DNA from 2 places in the Variovorax sp. genome. Region 2 is predicted to be linked to the other one. Evidence: riboswitches for the same ligand, from Rfam matches in the RefSeq annotation. Region 2 holds a riboswitch; the other holds the start of a gene.

Region 1 (7,105 bases), 2.8 Mb from region 2:
TGATTCAGGACTTCAAGGGCAAGACCGCCGTTCTCACCGGCGCGGGCTCGGGCTTCGGACTCGAATGCGCGCGCATCGGCGCGGCGCGCGGCATGAACCTCGTGCTGGTCGACGTGCAGCAGGACGCCCTCGACAAGGCGAAGGCCGAGATGGAAGCCGCCGGCGTGCAGGTGCTGGCGCGCAAGGTCGACGTGTCCGACGCGGCGCAGATGGAAGCGCTGGCCGCCGCCGTGAAGGAACGCTTCGGCGCGCCGCACTTTGTGTTCAACAACGCGGGCGTGGGCGCCGGCGGCCTAGTGTGGGAGAACACCGTGGCCGACTGGGAATGGGTGCTGGGCGTCGACCTGTGGGGCGTGATCCACGGCGTGCGCCTGTTCACGCCGATGATGCTCGAGGCGGCCGCCAAGGACCCGTCCTATCGCGGCCACATCACCAACACCGCCAGCATGGCCGGCCTGCTCACCCCGCCAAACATGGGCATCTACAACGCCGCCAAGGCAGCCGTCGTGAGCCTGACGGAGACGATGTACCAGGACCTGAACCTCGTCACCGACCAGATCGGCGCGAGCCTGCTGTGCCCGTACTTCGTGCCCACCGGCATCACGAGCAGCGAACGCAACCGCCCCAACGCGCCGAAGGACAGCGAACTCACCAAGAGCCAGCTCATCGGCCAGGCCATGAGCAACAAGGCGGTGAGCAGCGGCAAGATCACGGCGGCCGAAGTTGCGGCCAAGGTGTTCGAGGCCATCAGCGACAACCAGTTCTACGTGTTCAGCCATCCGAAGGCGCTGGGCAACGTGCGCAGCCGCATGGAGAACATCGTGTCGGTCACGAACCCGGCCGACCCGTTCCTGGAGCGGCCGGAAATCGGGCAGAAGCTGCGCGAGCAACTGCGCTCGGCCTGATTCTTCAGGCCGCAGCCTGCAGCTCGCCCACCAGCGTCTCGACGCGGGCGAGCGCGGCGGCGATCGACCGGTCGAGCAGGTCGCCGTGGTCTTCGGCGTGCTCGATACCCACGCTGTGCATTTCGGTGAGCCCCAGCAGCGCCAGCGGGGCGGTGATGCCGGGTGTCAGCAAGTCCATTCCCGCCTGGAACTCGCCGGGCCCGTAGCCGCTGCTGCCGCATGAGGTGAGCAGCACCGTGCGGCGGCGGCGCTCTGCCAGCAGCGGCACGTAAGGGTTGTCGCGGCTTCGGTCGAAGTCGAAGGTCGAGCCGATGCGCACGATGTTGTCGATCCACGACTTCAGCGGCGCCGGCATTCCGAAGTTGTACATCGGCACGCCGATCACGAGCAGGTCGGCGCGGCGGACTTCGGCGATCAGCGTGTCGCTTTCCGCGAGCACTGCATACATCCAGGGTTCGCGCTCGGCGGCCGGGGTGTAGCCCGAGGCGATCCATTCGCCGGTGACGTGGCCCGGTGGCGTGGCGCCGATGTCGCGGTAGATCACCTCGTCGTCCGGCCGTGCCGCACGCCAGGCTGATATGAAATGCCGGCTGAGCCTGCGCGAGTGCGATCCGTGGGCATGCGTGCCAGAAAAACCGGGGCGGGCGCTGGCGTCGATGTGGAGCAGGGTGGTCATGGTCGGATCCTCTTTGTTGCTTGGTGGGATGAAGCTGTTTCAGCTGTCTGCTTGACACGCTTCCTAATCTATCCAAGCATCCGGAGCCAAACAAACGATCATTTCTTTGCGTTGCTGAAAAATTTATTCATCCATGAGCAATCTGCGCCAACTCCCGCCACTGGCGTCGCTGCGTGCTTTCGAGGCGGCAGCGCGGCATTGCAGCGCCAAGATCGCGGCCGGCGAGTTGTCGGTCACGCCTACAGCCATCAGCCATCAGGTGCGGCAACTGGAAGACTCGCTCGGCGTCGCGCTCTTCATTCGCCAGCCGAGGCAGCTGGTGCTCACGCCGCAGGGGCGCGAGTTGCAGGCGGTGCTGAGCGAATCGTTCAATGCAATGGCGAATGCCGTCGCACGGCTTCGGGCACCGCCGCAGCGGCGGGCCATCACGCTCTCGGCCACGCCGGCCGTTGCGGCTCGCTGGCTGCTGCCGAGGGTCGGTGCCTTGCGGGCGCTGCATCCGAAGCTGGACTTGCGCATCCACGCATCGCACGAAGCGGTGGCGCTCGACGGCGTCACCGCCGACATCGCCATCCGCTATGGACGCGGGCAGTGGCCGGGCATGGTGGCCGAGAAGTTGTTCGACAACGTGTTTGCTCCGGCGTGCAGCCCCGTGCTCAAGCTGAAAAAGCGGGGCGACCTGACACGGCACACGCTGCTGCACTTCGCGTTGCCCGGCAGCAGGAGCCAGCCGGGCACTTGGACAGCATGGCAAGAGCAGGCGCAGGTGCCCGGACTCGATGTGTCGGCGGGACCGGTGTTCTCGGACGAGACACACACCGTGTCGGCCGCGCTGCAGGGCCAGGGCGTGGCGCTGATGAGCCTGGCGCTGATTGCGGACGAACTGCGTGCGGGCAACCTGGTGAAGCCTTTCGGGCCGGAGCTGCCGGGGTTGCCGTTCCATCTGGTGTGCCCCGAGGCCCGGCGATCGGAGCCCGCGGTGGCGGCGGTGTTCGAATGGGTGAGAAGTCTGCAGCCGCTGGACGGAAGCGGCGGATGAAGAAGCACAAAGAAAAACCCGCCTGAGCGGGTTGAAGGGTAGCCCTGGAGGAGGGAGGGAGGAAAGAGTGGGCTACCGCGGGTGATTGTGTCGGGCGAAACTTATGCGACGCTTAAGTGCTGCAGGTTCTGAAGGCGTCGTCGCTGCCCTTCGCTTCGCAACGCATCGGCCCTATCCTCGGCGCTACCGCTTTACCAGTTGCTCGAACACCCTGACCAGCGTTGCCGCGGGCGCAACAACCAGCACATAGGCCGCGCTTCTAATTGCCTCCGATCGCGCGACCTGCCGCGCCAGCGCCGGGCCGTGTGCGTAGTACCAGGCAATGAAGGAGCGCCCCGCCGCCGTGCGTGCCAGGCGCTTGTCCCTGAAGTTGCGCAACAGCGTCACGGACGGATGTGCCGCATCGCCCATCGTCGCGGTCACGACGAAGCAGTCGCCTTTTTGCGCGCGATACACCGTGGGGAACTCGTAGCCCGGCTTGAACACGGCCAGCTTCTCGCTGTAGGCCTCCATGGCGGCGCGCAGCTTCTGTTCCTGCTTGTCGTCGACGACGAAGTCCGGTTCTTGCGCGGGGCCAATGGCTCCCTCGATCGCGGCCCGGTGAGCCTCGATCAGGAATTCGATGATCTCCGTATCGTCAGGCATGCGCCGGTGCAGGAACTCGGCGGTCTGGGCGAATATCTCGAATTGACCCAGGTAGCTGAACCACAGGTCGCTGGAGGGATTCGCCACGAGTTGGTCGCGTGCGGCCGCATGGAGCGGGAACAGTACCGCCTTGACTTTTTCCACATGCGCCTTGAGCAGCAGGGCTTGCTGCTCGGGCGGAGAAGCCTCCCGCGCGTTGTCCAGCGCGGCGATCATGTCCTTGAAGCGCAGGTTGTAGGCACCCGACGCCAGGGCAAGGGCGTCGGCCCTGCCGGTCCAGGCTTGCGCGTCCTTGGGGTCAAGCTCCAGGGCGCGGCCGAAGTAGCTGTAGGCCTCTTCCGCATTGCCGGCTTCGAGTGCTTCCCGCCCGAGTTCCCTGAGGTGCGCGGGATTCGCTGGCGCCTGCACGGCAGGTGCGGCCGGCTGCACCAGACGCACGTACTGCGCGGGCCGGACCGGCTCGCGAACCATGATGTCGGTTCCGCAATACTGGCATTTCACGAAGTCCCGTTCCTCGGGAATCTGGAGCGCCCCGGAGCATTGGGGGCACACGGCGGCAACGAGAACCATGGAGATTTCAGCAGGTTGAAAGTAGGCCGGGGCGACGACTTGACGGCGATCGAATGTAGCAAAGCCCCACAGCCAGAACAGGCGCCGTCACAGAGCCCGTGCAAGCAGGCATTTAGAATCGCCACTCCCTTGGGGAGTAGCCGGCTTCCGGACTTCGGAAGCGTTCACGTCAACATACTCGGTTCGCACCTCGCGACCGTGGCGTGAGCAGCCGAAAGGTTGGCGAGACCAGCGGTGTACGGACGCGGCTTTGGCCGGCGGGTTCGTGCGCCGCGGCGTCTTGAACCGGCCTTGCTTGCTACTTCCAAAATGAACATTGCCTCCACGATCCTTCTTGCATTCGCCATGTCGACGGATGCTTTCGCCGCTGCTGTCGGCAAGGGCGCAGCACTGCGCAAACCCTCCTGGCGCGAAGCCTTGCGCACGGGCGTCATCTTCGGCGTCATCGAGGCGATAACGCCTGTCATCGGCTGGGCTGCCGGCCTGGCCGCCGCGAGCTATGTCGAACGGTGGGACCACTGGATCGCGGTCACGCTGCTCAGCGTGCTGGGGCTGCGAATGATCTGGGAGGGTTGCGGCACGCCAGACGCGGTGGACGACAAGCCCAACCGCAACTCCTTCTGGACCCTGGCCATCACCGGTTTCGCGACCAGCATCGACGCGATGGCCGTGGGCGTCGGGCTGGCCTTCATCAACGTCAACATAGCCTGGACCGCGCTGGCCATCGGCCTCGCAACGCTGACCATGGTGACCCTTGGCGTGATGGTGGGACGCGTTCTGGGCGCCGTCGTCGGCAAGCGCGCGGAGATCGTCGGTGGCGTGCTGCTGATCGGGATCGGGTTCTTCATCCTCTACGAGCATCTGAACGGGCTGGCCTGAGGCTTTTGTGATGCGGGGTGCTGGCGCTCGGCGAAGGTATTGCACGAAAATGCAAATAAATCACGAATTCCATCCAATTCGGATCAGTTGGCCGAGTTGCTCGGGAGAAGCCCCGAGTAAGTCTTGAGTACTTAAAGACTAGGATCCAGGGAATAAGACAGACAAGGATCTCCATGGAGACGTACCCGACCCTTCGCCAGGCCACAGGCGTTGCACGCATCCTCAGCAAGCGCTCGTCCTGCACCATCGTCGTCTACCGGCAAGCAGAAGAAAAGTTCGTGGCCGCGCATTCGACCGATCGGGTGGAGGGAGTCATCGAAGGCGTGTACCGGGATGGGTATGTCGTGCCGACCCTCCTGAGCAAAACCGAGCGCTGACGGTTGCGCAGCGCCAGCCAGGTTGCCAGTCAAAGCCTTCTACGGGAGGCTTTTTCGCGTTTGGTGGCTCCTGCTTCGGTATTCGGGCCAGGCGCTGCCGGGCCTCCAGCCTGCGACCCGATCCACTCCCACACCGCACGAACCGCCGGCTCGCGCTCCCGCCCGTTGGCTGTCGCAAGAAAGTAGCTCCCCGTGTCGAGCGCCGGCCCGAACGGCTGCACCAGCGCGCCATTGCGCAGTTCTTCCGCCGAGAGCGTCAGGCTCAGCAGCGCGACACCGTGTCCGCCGAGCGCTGCGAGCATTGCATGCGTCTCGTCGGAGAACGACAGGCCCGACGGTGCCTTCGCCGTGCGTATATGCGGCTGTGCGATGCCTGCTTCCTTGAACCAGCGCGGCCACAGCGCCGGTGCAAGCGCCTGCGGCTGCCAGCTGCAATGAATCAACTGGTGCTTCGGCAGATCAGCCATGCGCTTGAGTCCCAGCATCGGGCTGCACATCGGCGCATAGCGCTCCGGCATCAGTTCGCGCACCGTGAGTCCGGGCCAGTTGCCGCTGCCGGAGCGCACCGCGATGTCGGCGTCGCCGCGTGCGAGGTCGACCAGCGTATCGCTCGCGTGCAGCCGCAATTCGATGCCGGGGCAGGCCTCGCGGAACGCGGCCATGCGTGGCAACAACCAGCGTGCTGCAAAGGCGGTGTTGGTGGTCAGCGTGACCTGTGGTGATTTGGTGGGACGGCGCAGCTTGTCGATGCCGGCCTCGAGCACGTCGAAACCCATGCGAAGGTCGTCGAAAAGCCGCTGGCCGGCCGGCGTCAGCGCGAGCTGCCGTGTGAGGCGGCGGAACAACGGCTGCCCCAGCGTGTCTTCGAGTGCGCGCACCTGATGGCTGATGGCCGAGGGGGTGACCGAGAGTTCGAGGGCCGCGCGCTGGAAGCTCAGGTGCGCTGCCGCGGCCTCGAAGGCACGCAGCGAGAGCAGCGGCGGCAGCCGGCGGGCGGCGCGGATGGATGAGCCAATCTCGTTCATTCGAAGAGAAACGATCGTTTGTAGTGGAAGTGCTCCAAACCTAGATTGGAGGCCCGTGCAGTCATTCCGACAGCGCTCCACAAGATACATCCGTTCATCCATCCATGCCACTGAATCTTCTTCACATCGACGCCAGCGCGCGTCCCGGCCACTCCGGCATCGACCCCCACGGCTCGCACACGCGGCGTCTTTCCGCACGCTTCGTCGAACGTTGGCGCCGGTCGCGGCCCGATGACAACATCGACTATCTCGACGTCGGCCTGCAGCCGCCGGCGCATGTCGACAGCCGGTGGATCCACGCCGCCTTCACGCCACCGGCCGCGCGAGAACCATGGATGGCCGGCGTCCTCGCCGAGAGCGATCGGCTGGTCGACCAGCTCGTTGCCGCCGACCTCATCGTGGTGGGCCTGCCGATGTACAACTTCAGCGTGCCGTCGCAGTTCAAGGCATGGATCGACAACATCGTGCGCGTGGGCCGCACCTTCGGCTTCGACCGTTCGCGTGGCGCGGTGCCTTATTGGCCAATGCTGGCCGAGGCGGGCAAGTGCGCGGTGCTGCTGGGCGCGCGCGGAGACCACGGCTACGACGCGGGCGGCCGCGTTGCGCACCACAACCACACGGAGAGCAGCGTGCGTTCGGCCTTCGAGTACATCGGCATTACCGATGTGCTCGAAGCGGCCGTGGAGTCGGACGAGTTCGGCGGCGAGCAGCTTGAGTTGTCGCTGCGGCAGGCGCAGGAGCGTGTGGACGCGCTGGTCGACGCGCTGCTGCACCGGGCGTCCGCAGCCGTTGGCCAAGTGCCCAAATAGCCGTGTAGAAAATCGACTGCCCGGTGCGTAAAATTGACCGGAGGAAGAAAGTATTCGAAGCGCTTGCGTCCGCACCCCCGGCGCAAGATTTCCGCGCCGACCGTCGTACGTTCCCCGTGCCGAAAGCCTGTGGCCCCAGAGCCGTGCAAGGCGAACAGGTGTGGCGTGCAAGCTCTATCG
Region 2 (7,105 bases):
CGATCGCCTCGGTGATGATGCTGCTGGGCTGGGGTGTGCTGGCGGTGCCTACGGGCATCGTGACGGCAGAGATGGCGCGGCGCGGGCCGAACGACGAAGCCGTGCCCGTGCCTGTGGCGCAACGCGGTGTTCTTGCGATGACGGCGCCCGAGCCTGCGTCCGCGCCCGCGGTGCCGGCGAAGCGGGTTACTCCGTCGGCCAGGCGACGCGCCCTTGCGCAGCATCGCCGAGGCGGGCGATGAAGGCATCGGCATCGGGCTCGGGGAGCGTGAAGACGAAGCGCACGTCGTCGCCGTGCTGCACGCTCTCGAGCACCGCGCCGGCCGAGGCGAGTTCGCGCCGCACCAGCCCTTCGAGCGCATAGGGCACGATGCATCGAAGGCTGCGCTGGCGCAGCAGCGGCACGAGCGTGGCGCCGAGCAGGGCCTGCGCCACCGCGTCGGTGTAGGCCCGCACGAGGCCGCCGGCACCGAGCTTCACGCCCCCGAAGTAGCGCACCACGGTCGCGAGCGCGCCCTCGACCTGCTGGTGGCGCAGCACCTCCAGCATCGGCCGTCCCGCGGTGCCACCGGGCTCGCCGTCGTCGTTCGCGGCCGACTGGCCACCGGCCATCAAGGCCCAGCACACGTGCGCGGCGGCGGGATGTTCTGCGCGCAACGAGGCGACCACGGCCAGTGCGGCCGCGCGGTCGGCCACCGGCTGCACGCAGCCGATGAAGCGGCTTTTCTTGATGAGCAGTTCGCTGTGAACCGGCTGCGCCAGCGTGAAGCTCATGCGTTGCGGTCCACGTCCATCACGTGCATCAGGGCTCAGCCGCCGCCGCGCTCGAACTTGAAGACCGCGGTGCCGGCGCGCGCATTGGGCAGCCAGCGCACGTCGCGGCCGTCCTGCAGGCCGAAGGCGTCGAGCACGCGCAGATTGTTCTTGCCGGCCAGCACTTCGAAGTCCTTGAAGGTGCCGACGCGGATGTTGGGCGTGTCGTACCACTGGTAGGGCAGGCGGCGCGTCACCGGCATGCGGCCGCGCGCCACGCTCAGGCGGTTGGGCCAGTGCGCGAAGTTGGGAAAGGCGACGATGCCGATGCGCCCCACGCGCGCAGTCTCGCGCAGCATCACCTCGGCATTGCGCAGGTGCTGCAGCGTGTCGATCTGCAGCACCACGTCGAACGAGGCGTCGTCGAACATCGACAGGCCTTCGTCGAGGTTGAGCTGGATCACGTCGACGCCGCGGCGCACGCACTGCAGCACGTTGCCGTCGGCAATTTCCACGCCGTAGCCAGTGCAACCGCGCTCGCGCTGCAGCAGGTCGAGCAGGGCGCCGTCGCCGCAGCCGAGGTCGAGCACGCGCGAGCCTTGCGGCACGAGTTCGGCGATCAATCTTTGGTGTTCGAGGTCGCTCATGCAGTAGTACTCCCCCCCAGGCTTGCCGCTTCGCGTGCTGCGCCAACCCCCTTCAGGGGGCCCGCGCCTTGGGGCGGCCCGGCGGCGCTCGTCTCCTTGGCGACGCGCTCGAAGTAAGAGCGCACCACGCCCATGTAGCGCACGTCGTCGAGCAGGAAGGCGTCGTGGCCGTGCGGCGCGTCGATTTCGGCGTAGCTCACGTTGCGGCGGTTGTCGAGCAGCGCCTTCACGAGTTCGCGGCTGCGCGCGGGCGAGAAGCGCCAGTCGGTCTTGAAGCTCACGAGCAGGAACTTGGCCTTGGCATTCGCGAACGCGGTGCTGAGCTTGCCGCCGTGGCTGCGCGCGGGGTCGAAGTAGTCGAGCGCGCGAGTGATGAGCAAGTAAGTGTTGGCGTCGAAGTACTCGCTGAACTTGTCGCCCTGGTAGCGCAGGTAGCTTTCGATCTGGAACTCGACGTCTTGCGTGGAGTAGCGGTAGTCGAGCCCCGCGGCCTCGCCTTCGACGGCGCTGCGCAGGATGCGGCCGAACTTCGCGTTCATCACGTCGTCGCTGAGGTAGGTGATGTGGCCGATCATCCGCGCGATGCGCAGGCCGCGCTTGGGCACCACGCCGTGCTCGTAGAAGTGGCCGCCGTGGAAGTCGGGGTCGGTGACGATGGCGCGGCGCGCAACCTCGTTGAAGGCGATGTTCTCGGCCGTGAGGTTGGGCGCGCTGGCCACCACCACGGCGTGGCGCACGCGATCGGGGTACTGCAAGGTCCACGACAGCGCTTGCATTCCGCCGAGGCTGCCGCCCATGACGGCGGCGAGTGTCTCGATGCCGAGCGCGTCGAGCAGGGCGGCCTGGGCGTCGACCCAGTCTTCCACCGTGACCACCGGGAAGTCGGCGCCGTAGACGCGGCCCGTGGCGGGGTTGACGTGCATCGGGCCGGTCGAGCCGAAGCAGGAGCCGAGGTTGTTGACGCCGATCACGAAGAAGCGGTCGGTGTCCACCGGCTTGCCCGGGCCCACCATGTTGTCCCACCAGCCCTCGGAGCGGGCCTGGCCCTGGTAGACGCCCGCCACGTGGTGCGAGGCGTTGAGCGCATGGCACACCAGCACCGCATTGCTGCGATCGGCGTTCAGGGTGCCGTAGGTTTCGTAGGCGAGCGTGTAGTCGCTGATCGATGCGCCGCTGCGCAGGGCCAGCGGGCCCGCGAACTGCATCGACTGCGAAGTGACGACCAATGGAGGTGACGACGACATGAATGAAAAACCCGGCCTCGCCAAAAACGAGCCGGGTCTGCCGCGCCTGTCTTTAGCTGGATTTATAAAGCGCCCGCAAGCTGAAGCAAATCGGCGCAACACGAGTATATCCCCCAGGCTGCGCGCACTGCGTGACGCTTCGCCAACCCCCTTCGGGGGCAACACCTGCGGCCCGGCGAAGCCGGTTCCGCGGTGTTTCTGGAAGGGGCTCTGCTTTTTTACCAGCCGATGATCATGATCACGCCCAGCACCAGGAAGATCGCGGCGGAGATGCCGTGCACGAGCTTGATCGGCACGCGGCGCACGATCTTCTCGCCGAGCCACACCACCGGCGCGTTGGCCAGCATCATGCCCAGCGTGGTGCCCGCGACCACCCAGAAATAGTCGTGCGTGAAGCGGGCGGCCAGCATGACGGTGGCGATCTGGGTCTTGTCGCCCATCTCGGCGAGGAAGAACGCGATCACGGTAGTGCCGAAGACGCCGAACTTCGACACGCCCGGGGCATCGTCGTCGTCGAGCTTGTCTGGAATCAGCATCCAGACGGCCATCGCGATGAACGAGCCGCCAAGAATCCAGCGCAGCACCTCGGGCCCGAGCCAGCGCGTGATGTAGTTGCCCACGGCACCCGCCAGGGCGTGGTTGATGATGGTGGCGGCGAAGATGCCGAGGACGATGGGCCAGGGTTTCCTGAAGCGGGCTGCGAGCAGGAGGGCCAGGAGTTGGGTCTTGTCGCCCATTTCGGCGAGCGCAACTACGCCGGTTGCAACGAGAAAAGCTTCCATTTTTTGAACGTGGGGTTTCTTGGCCGAAGGACGCAATTGACCGTGCAACACCTTCGGCCATATTCCCGAAGTTGCACGGTCAAAGGTCTCGCCAGGTGTTTTCTCACTGCACGCGCCATGTCCTGTGGGGCAGGACAAGTCTGTTGACGCGGGCCCCTCTCGCAAATCGGAAGGCGGCTACTCCCCAATGACGGGCGAGATTCTACCTGTAGCGCCAACGGCCTCACCTGATCTTGTAAGCGGGCGCTAGCTTTTGATTGTTTTCACAGGCGCTACCTCAAGAAGCAAATTCCTGCTTGCTTTTCAAATATTTCACCCATAATGCACGAGCCTCCCACTTCATTTTGGTGGGGAGGCAGTTCGGTGATCGGTCAGTTTCGCGCGACTCGACGCTCTCGTTTGAGTGATGCTTTCGGGACTCCATCGCTTTTCTTGATGTGTTTATAGGAGTCCCTTGATGGGCAACAAACTGTACGTCGGCAACCTGCCTTACTCGGTGCGCGACGGTGATCTCGAACAGGCCTTCGGCCAGTTCGGCGCAGTGACCAGCGCCAAGGTCATGATGGAGCGCGACACCGGCCGCTCGAAGGGCTTCGGCTTCGTCGAGATGGGCAGTGACGCGGAAGCACAGGCCGCCATCAACGGCATGAACGGCCAGCCCCTGGGCGGCCGCAGCGTCGTCGTCAACGAAGCACGCCCCATGGAAGCTCGTCCCCCGCGTAGCGGTGGCGGCGGCTACGGCGGCGGCGGCGGTGGTTATGGCGGCGGTGGTGGCGGTGGCTACGGCGGCGGCGGTGGTGGCGGCTACGGTGGCGGTGGCGGCGGCGGCGGTGGCCGCTCCGGCGGTGGCGGCGGCTACGGCGGCGGTGGCCGCAGTGGCGGCGGCGGCGGTGGTGGCGACGGCGGTTTCCGCAGCCCCTACGGCGCCGGTCCCCGTGGCGGTGGCGGCGGTGGTCGCAGCGGCGGTGGTGGCGGTGGCTACGGTGGCGGCGGCAACAGCGGCTACTGAGCCCTGCACCTCGACGCACAGAAAAGACAAAGGCTCCTTCCGGAGCCTTTTTCTTTGGCCGCTCGCTTTTCTTCGCGCCCGCTCAGGCCTCGCCGCTTCGCTTCTTGCGCCCGCGCCCCTGCACCGCGCGGTCGAGTACGGCATTCGGCAGCATGCGCATGATCTTGGCGACCACGCCCATCTGCCACGGAATCACGCGGTAGCTCGTGCCGGACTCGATGGCACGCAGCGCCTGGGCGGCAAAGTCCTCGGCCTTCATGAGGAAGGGCATGCCATAGCGGTTGCCCTGCGTCAGCGGCGTGTCGATGTAGCCGGGGCAGAGCGTGACCACCTTCACACCGCTGTCGTGCAGCTCGCCACGCAGGCTCTCGCAGTACGCGACCACTCCGGCCTTGCTCGCGCAGTACGCCCCGTGGCCCGGCAGGCCGCGGATGGATGCGACGCTGCCGATGCCGACCAGCCGCCCGCTGCCGCGTTGCACCATCGCCCGCACGAATGGATGGAAGGTTGCAGCCAGCCCGACGTTGTTGGTGGCGAAGGTCTGCGAGAGCACGTCGAGGTCGGAGCGCTCCGCCGTGTCGATGCCGATGCTGATGCCCGCATTGGCGATCACCACGTCGGGCAGCCCCTGCTGCGCGATGCAGTCATTGCCGGCGGCCACGATGCTGTCGGTCTGCGCCACGTCGGCGTTGTAGACGCGGTAGCGGTCCGCGCTCAGCCCGCGCGACTTCGCCCAGGCTTCGATCTCCGCCGTGCGCCGGGCCACCAGCGCCAGCCGATACCCCGCTTCGTAGAAGCTCGCGGCCAGGGCCTGGCCGATACCGCTCGACGCGCCGGTAATGAAGACGAGCGGGGCCGAGGTGGTCATGCGTGATCTTTCGGGGTCTTCTTGTTGTCAGCGCTTCTTGGCAGGCGCGGGAGCGGCGGCGGCTGCCGACGGAATCAGCACGCCGCGCACCCGTCCCTTGAGGTTGGCGACGCCGCTCAGGTTGTCGTAGTCGAGCGTGTCACCGGTGAACTGGTCCTTGTCGCGGATCAGCGTGACCGGCTGGTTCGACGTGACGCGCTCGGTGTCGACGAAGGCGTGCAGGAACTCGCCGCGGAACTCCAGGCGCGGCGTGGGCTTGCCGTCGGGACCCACCGACGGATCGCGGATGACGATCGCGTTGCCGAACAGCTGCAGCTCGCTGCCGTCCGAATTCGACAGCCCGCGGTTGGCGGTGGAGCGCGTCACCAACCCCTCGGGCGAGACGGAGCGCATGCGCACCTTGTCGACCTCGATGGTGTCGGTGTCGGGGTAGTGCCGGCCTTCGACGCCATACAGTTCGCTGCGCAGGTCGCCGTTCGGCAGGAAGTTCTTGATGACGAAGTCGCGCATGAAGTAGTCGGGCTCATGCGTGGGCGCGGCCTTGGCGGTGGGTTCCAGCAGCTTGGGCGCATTGCGCACCAGCCAGTAGGTGCCGAGCGCGAGAGCCGCCGTCAGGATGATCGGCAGGTAGATCGTGGCGCGGTCGAGGACGTCGCGCACCATGCCCCATGCGCGTTTCACGTTGTTCATGTGTTCGGGCCCCGGGCAGCGTCGAGCATGGCGCGGTACTGGCCGCAGGCCGTGAGAAGCAGGTCGCAGAATTCGCGCGCCGCGCCTTCGCCGCCGCGCGCCTGTGTGACGTAGCGGGCAATGCCGCGCACCTCGGCATGCGCGTTGGCCGGCGCCGCCGCGAAGCCGACGCGCGTGAGCACCGGCAGGTCGGGCCAGTCGTCGCCGATGGCCGCAGCCTGCGCCCATGTGAAGCCCAGCTGGTCGAGCATGGCCTGCGCGGCGGGCAGCTTGTCTTCGGTGCCGTAGCGCACATGCTCGATACCCAGCGCCTCCAGCCGCACGCGCAGCGGCTTGGAGTCGCGCCCGGTGATCACTGCCGGCACGATGCCCGCCTTGCGCAGCAGCTTGAGGCCGTAGCCGTCGAGGATGCTGAAGCGCTTGAGCGTTTCGCCGTGTTCGGTGAAGTACACGCCGCCATCGGTCAGCACGCCGTCGATGTCGAAGAAAACGATGCGCACGTCCTGCGCGGCGAGCAAGGTCTCGGCCTGGAACTCGAGCGCCATCAGATGACCTTCGCGCGCATGAGGTCGTTGGTGTTGATCGCACCCACGACCACGCTCGCGCCGTCGATCACGAACAGCCGGGTGATGCCGCACTGCTCCATCAGCTCGGCGGCTTCCACGGCCAGCGCGTCGACGCGGATGGTGCGGGGGTTGTGATGCATCACGTCGGCCGCCTTGGGGCTGCGCAGGTCGGCGCCGGCTTCGATCAGGCGGCGCAGGTCGCCGTCGGTGAATATGCCCGAGGCGCGGCCGTCGGGCTCGACCACTGCGGCGGCACCGAAGCCCTTGATGCTCATCGCGCGCATCAGCTCGCTGATGGTGGCCGACGGCGGCACGCGCGGCACCTCGTCGCCGGAGCGCATGACGTCGCTCACGTGGGTGAGCAGCTTGCGCCCGAGCGCGCCGCCCGGATGCGAGCGCGCGAAGTCTTCCGAGCCGAAGCCGCGCGCGTCGAGCAGCGCCACGGCCAGCGCGTCGCCCATCGCCATCTGGGCGGTGGTGCTCGCGGTGGGGGCGAGGTTGAGCGGGCAGGCTTCCTTGGACACGCCGGCGTCGATCACGATGTCG

What was found. Region 2 has a riboswitch for manganese ahead of ACQY8B_RS24355 (TMEM165/GDT1 family protein). Riboswitches for the same ligand answer to the same signal wherever they lie in the genome.
Region 1: another riboswitch for manganese. It lies ahead of mntP (manganese efflux pump MntP); the one in region 2 lies ahead of ACQY8B_RS24355 (TMEM165/GDT1 family protein).

What each region holds. Positions count from the first base shown of each region.
Region 1 is NZ_OZ257247.1:2,144,702-2,151,806, forward strand. It holds gene ACQY8B_RS10350 (SDR family oxidoreductase) at 1-905, shown strand, start outside; gene ACQY8B_RS10355 (FMN-dependent NADH-azoreductase) at 910-1,581, opposite strand; gene ACQY8B_RS10360 (LysR substrate-binding domain-containing protein) at 1,715-2,620, shown strand; gene ACQY8B_RS10365 (CFI-box-CTERM domain-containing protein) at 2,804-3,835, opposite strand; yybP-ykoY riboswitch at 3,960-4,132, shown strand; gene mntP (manganese efflux pump MntP) at 4,145-4,714, shown strand; gene ACQY8B_RS10375 (hypothetical protein) at 4,888-5,091, shown strand; gene ACQY8B_RS10380 (LysR substrate-binding domain-containing protein) at 5,121-6,116, opposite strand; gene ACQY8B_RS10385 (FMN-dependent NADH-azoreductase) at 6,221-6,925, shown strand.
Region 2 is NZ_OZ257247.1:5,197,235-5,204,339, reverse strand. It holds gene ACQY8B_RS24375 (ion transporter) at 1-242, shown strand, start outside; gene ACQY8B_RS24370 (IMPACT family protein) at 187-774, opposite strand; gene metW (methionine biosynthesis protein MetW) at 810-1,400, opposite strand; gene metX (homoserine O-succinyltransferase MetX) at 1,397-2,644, opposite strand; gene ACQY8B_RS24355 (TMEM165/GDT1 family protein) at 2,863-3,426, opposite strand; yybP-ykoY riboswitch at 3,446-3,624, opposite strand; gene ACQY8B_RS24350 (RNA recognition motif domain-containing protein) at 3,884-4,435, shown strand; gene ACQY8B_RS24345 (SDR family oxidoreductase) at 4,518-5,303, opposite strand; gene lptC (LPS export ABC transporter periplasmic protein LptC) at 5,331-5,993, opposite strand; gene ACQY8B_RS24335 (KdsC family phosphatase) at 5,990-6,538, opposite strand; gene ACQY8B_RS24330 (KpsF/GutQ family sugar-phosphate isomerase) at 6,538-7,105, opposite strand, start outside.